One region of the Paenibacillus sp. RU5M genome, then DNA from elsewhere that is predicted to be linked to it. Evidence: riboswitches for the same ligand, from Rfam matches in the RefSeq annotation. Region 1 holds a riboswitch; the other holds the start of a gene.

Region 1 (2,205 bases):
CTTGCGAGTACAAGATCCTTATCCAGATCCGGTACGGCCTTGATCAGAATGTTAGCAGCGTCTTCGGGATGTTCAATCGCGTATTGATATCCTTCGGAAGTCGCTTTCAAGAACGCTTTAACCAGCTCGGGATCGTTCTGGATCGTCTTTTCATTGGTAACGAGTACAGGTGTGTAGTAGTCCAGTGCTTCGGAATAATCTTTCACATATAACATGTCGATCGGTTCGCCGCGCAGTTCGGCTTCGATACCCGTCCATGCGTAGAAAATCCAGGCAAAGTCGATATCGCGTTTCACAGCGGTAAAGAAGTCTGCATCGCCCATGCTAATATTTTTTACTTTGGATACATCGGCGCCTTCGCCTTCCATAATGGATTGCATCACAGCTTCTTCCACCGGGGAGCCCCAGCCACCATAGGTTTTACCTTCAAAATCTTTGGGAGATTTGATGTTCCGATCCACCGGAGCGGCAAATCCGGACGTGTTATGCTGAATGACTGCAGCGATGGACACGAGCGGTACGCCCTGTGTGCGGGCCTGGGTTACACTCTCCTGATAACTTACGCCAAAAGGCACTTCGTTCGAAGCCACCATCGTATCCGCGCCTCCGGCACCTGGCTGTACAATCTCGACATTTAAGCCTTCGGCTTTGTAAAAACCTTGATCTACGGCCGCATACAGGCCGGTATGATTCGTATTTGGTGTCCAGTCCAGCACCACTTTAATGTCCTTGAGGGCTGCGTTGGCACCTTCATTGCTGTTTTCGGTGTTGCTGCTGCCATTTTCTCCTGAAGGTGCAGCTTCTTTGCCGCCACATGCGGCCACAGCCACGAGTAGTACGCACGAGAGCATTAGGCCCATCATTTTACGCCATCTCATCTTCATTTCTCTCCTTCATGTTGTCCGGCCAGTGGCGCGGGGTACTCCTTGGCTTCATATCCAAGCTTCTTGCATAAATCGACAGATTTATACCAGCTATGATCCGGATGACGTCACTTTTTTTAGCTCTCTGGCTATATAAAAGAACATTAAAAAAGCGCCCCGTTAATCCGGGACGCGTGCAGGCGTTAGAGATGTGGCACTCAGCAAAGAGGCTGGGCCAATTCGATATACTCCGATTCCTACGCTGGCATGATCCAGATCAGGTCTAAGGGTCAGTATCTTGGTGGGATACACTCTCAGCCGGCCTATTCCGACTCCCCTGGGAAACTATGAAGTTACGGGCATTACTAGGTGTAATTATAGGCCAGAGGCCCACGCATGTCCAGTCAGGAACTGGATAGGGGCACGTATGAATGAATCAAAGAGGCCATTATACATGCGTATAACGACCTCTCTAGATGTGTGATTTTCAACAATTATCGTGGCGAATCATATAAGGAAATCTGACTGAGTGCAAAAGCATCGGATTTCGGGTCATAGCCTACCTGTTTCTGAGTGGTTTCCAGATTCAATCGTTTAAACCGATTATTCGAGATCCCATGCAGTATGGTGAAGGGCTCCAGATCTGTAGTTGTAATTGCTTTGAACATCAAATCACACAAGTCAGCCGGACTAATATACGCGCTCATATCCCTTGCCTCCAGCGCGGGTCCATCCGGTTGGAAATCATCATATGCACCTATACGTATTGCTACACTTTGTAAACCTTCGGTATATGCAAAATAGGAAGCGAGCGATTCACCAAAACATTTGCTAACCCCGTACAAATTCCGTGGGCGTGTCGGCATATCCGGATAGACTTGAGCATCAATGGGATACCCCTCAATCGTCTGTGCACTGCTTGCCAGAATGACTCTTCGTACACCCTGGTCTTTAGCTGCACGGAATACATTAAACGTGCCCTTGATATTGATGTCCAACAACGATTCATAGAATCCGGCATGCGGGGAAGGATCTCCCGCCAGATGTACAACCACATCCATGCCTTCGCAAGCGTGCTGACAGGCTTCGGGATCTGTCACATCAAGTGTCATGATCTCATGGCTTGTCCCTTGATACGTATGCAGTCTGTCGATATTCAAATCCGTTAGTCGCAGGTGAAATGCTTCTGACAAGTGTTGGGACAAGTCACGTCCAATTTTTCCGGCTGCGCCGGTAATTAAAATGTTCATAAATCAGCTCCAATTCTTAGCGCTGGAAGAACTCAATCCATTCCTTCTCGGGTCCATAGATGAAGAAATAACGGTAACCGTTAGGCAGTGTA
Region 2 (2,205 bases), on a different contig from region 1:
TCACCATGTAACCCTGTAGCAATAATGACATTTCTCGATGTCATCGTTCCTATTGAAGTCTCGATCCCTTGCACTCCATTCACATCAGTATGCAAACGGACATCCTGTACACCTTCCATCACCCTTGCACCCATGGCTTGAGCCGATCTGACATAAGCCTGCGTTAAGTTGACAGGAAGAACCTCGCTCTCGGAAGGTCTGTGAAATGCTCCATACGTATCCCTGTTTAACCATGAAGCTTCCTGTTGGACAGAAATACGATCCCACCAAATATGTTCTGTAGATAAGGTAGACGATCTACGATCATTCTTGTAACTGCTGACCTCACTGTATGAACGAAAAGGAGTAATAAATCCATGCTGTTGCAGCCCCATTTCCACTCCGCTAAGCGAACTGATCCGTTCCTTCTGCTCATGAAGCAAAGCTCTGCTCTGCCTTGCAAGCTTTGCCATTACAGCATGAGTGAATTCCTCACTATCAGCAGCAAGCATGCCTGCGGCTGCACAGGAAGTTCCCCCAGCGATCCGCGCCCGCTCAACCAGAAGAACGTCATGGCCTCGAGTAGCGAGTTCACATGCGATGGCACATCCGATAACTCCTCCACCTACAATAATGGTTTCTGCATGAAGCTTGCCTCCAACTTCCGCTCCAACTTTACTTCCCGAAACTATTCCTGGATGATAGCCTGAACGATTCCTGCTTCGACTTCTTGCTTCCTCTCTCAAGATCTTCATCTCCTTGGTCCGGCGTACTTGTCTGAATCCGTGATCGCCTGTCGCAATGAAGCGGCAGCTACTTCCGGCTTATCGGTCGTCCAAATCGTTGAAATTACAGCGGCTCCTCTAGCACCAGCAGTTCGAATGGCAGCAATATTCTCATGACTAATCCCGCCAATCGCGATCACGGGAATCGAAACATTAGAGCATACCTCAGCTAACGCACTTAGCCCTCTGGGTTCGCAATTCGGTTTACTATTTGAAGCATAGACATGCCCATAAAAGAGATAATCCGCTCCCTGTTCTTCTGCAACTTTTGCTTCTTCCAGAGAATGAACCGATATGCCTACGCGCAGCCGATCGACTCTCCTCAACTCATCCTTATCATAGCTGCGAGTAACTGCTTGACCCCAATGCACACCACCAATTGAAGCATATTGATCCAGCTGATCTGAGCCATTCATAATGATTCGGTCAGATGGAACACCTTGTGTTTTTAGACCTTGCGCCCAATACATCTGTTCTTCAAGGGTCAGCTTTTTTTCCCGAATGTGGATATAATCGACCCACCGCCATATACCCTTAGCAATATTCAGAAAAGAGCCCAAGTCTCCTGTACCTGGTGAAACCACATGCAGTTCGAATGATCTTGTTATTACATGTTCGTGGAAGATTACCGTCCTATTCGCCCTCCTCTTGCATGATTTAAGCTGATATACAACAACAAAAAAGCCACTCCCGTAGGGGAGTGGCCACGAATTTAAAATTCATGGATCAACTGAATGACTGTCGCATGCAATTACTCTATACATAACGCACAACAACTATAGAAACCATCCATAGTCGCAACGCTGTATACATAGAACTGCATGATTCATCTTGCAGGCAATATCGCAAAGTCAACGATAAAGCTCTTTGTCATTAGCTGAAACGCGCCACTTCCCTACGCTGGTATGATCCAGATCAGGTACAAAGGGTCCGGAATCGCATTCTTCCATCTCAGCCGCATCGTGCGGCCCCCCTAGTGTTCATATGAAGCTGTAGCCTATGTTACCATAGACACCTTTTTTTGTCACCGTACATTTCCATGAATTACGTTGTTCACCATTGCTGAAGTCATGTAGTTAACGAAGTTGCTGTTTCTGGTGCAAAGAATTTCGTAGAAACTATTGTTTGTCGGACCAAGCTTCAACATCCCACGTTTTGGTTACCCAACCTTCATAAAATTCAGGTTCATGGGATACGAGCAGCACGGTACCCTTGAATTCCTGCAGGGCACGTTTCAGCTCTGCTTTAGCGGTTACATCCAAATGGTTTGTAGGCTCATCGAACAAAATCCAGTTACTTTCACGCATCAGAAGCTTACATAAACGAACCTTGGCTTGTTCACCACCACTAAGCGCGTTAAGCGGGCGGGTGATATGCTCATTTTTTAATCCACAACGTGCGAGATGGCCCCGGACTTCATTCTGTGTCAGATGAGAAAACT

The links. A riboswitch is a leader RNA that binds a small molecule or an ion and turns the genes downstream of it on or off. The one in region 1 is predicted to bind thiamine pyrophosphate.
Region 2: another riboswitch for thiamine pyrophosphate. It lies ahead of CRO25_RS03290 (thiamine phosphate synthase); the one in region 1 lies ahead of CRO25_RS17465 (ABC transporter substrate-binding protein).

The regions. Positions count from the first base shown of each region.
Region 1 covers NZ_OBQM01000005.1:305,570-307,774, reverse strand. The annotation lists gene CRO25_RS17465 (ABC transporter substrate-binding protein) at 1-878, opposite strand, end outside; TPP riboswitch at 1,100-1,212, opposite strand; gene CRO25_RS17460 (NAD(P)-dependent oxidoreductase) at 1,358-2,113, opposite strand; gene CRO25_RS17455 (VOC family protein) at 2,130-2,205, opposite strand, start outside.
Region 2 covers NZ_OBQM01000001.1:686,807-689,011, reverse strand. The annotation lists gene thiO (glycine oxidase ThiO) at 1-725, opposite strand, end outside; gene CRO25_RS03290 (thiamine phosphate synthase) at 731-1,348, opposite strand; TPP riboswitch at 1,640-1,749, opposite strand; gene CRO25_RS03285 (ABC-F family ATP-binding cassette domain-containing protein) at 1,883-2,205, opposite strand, start outside.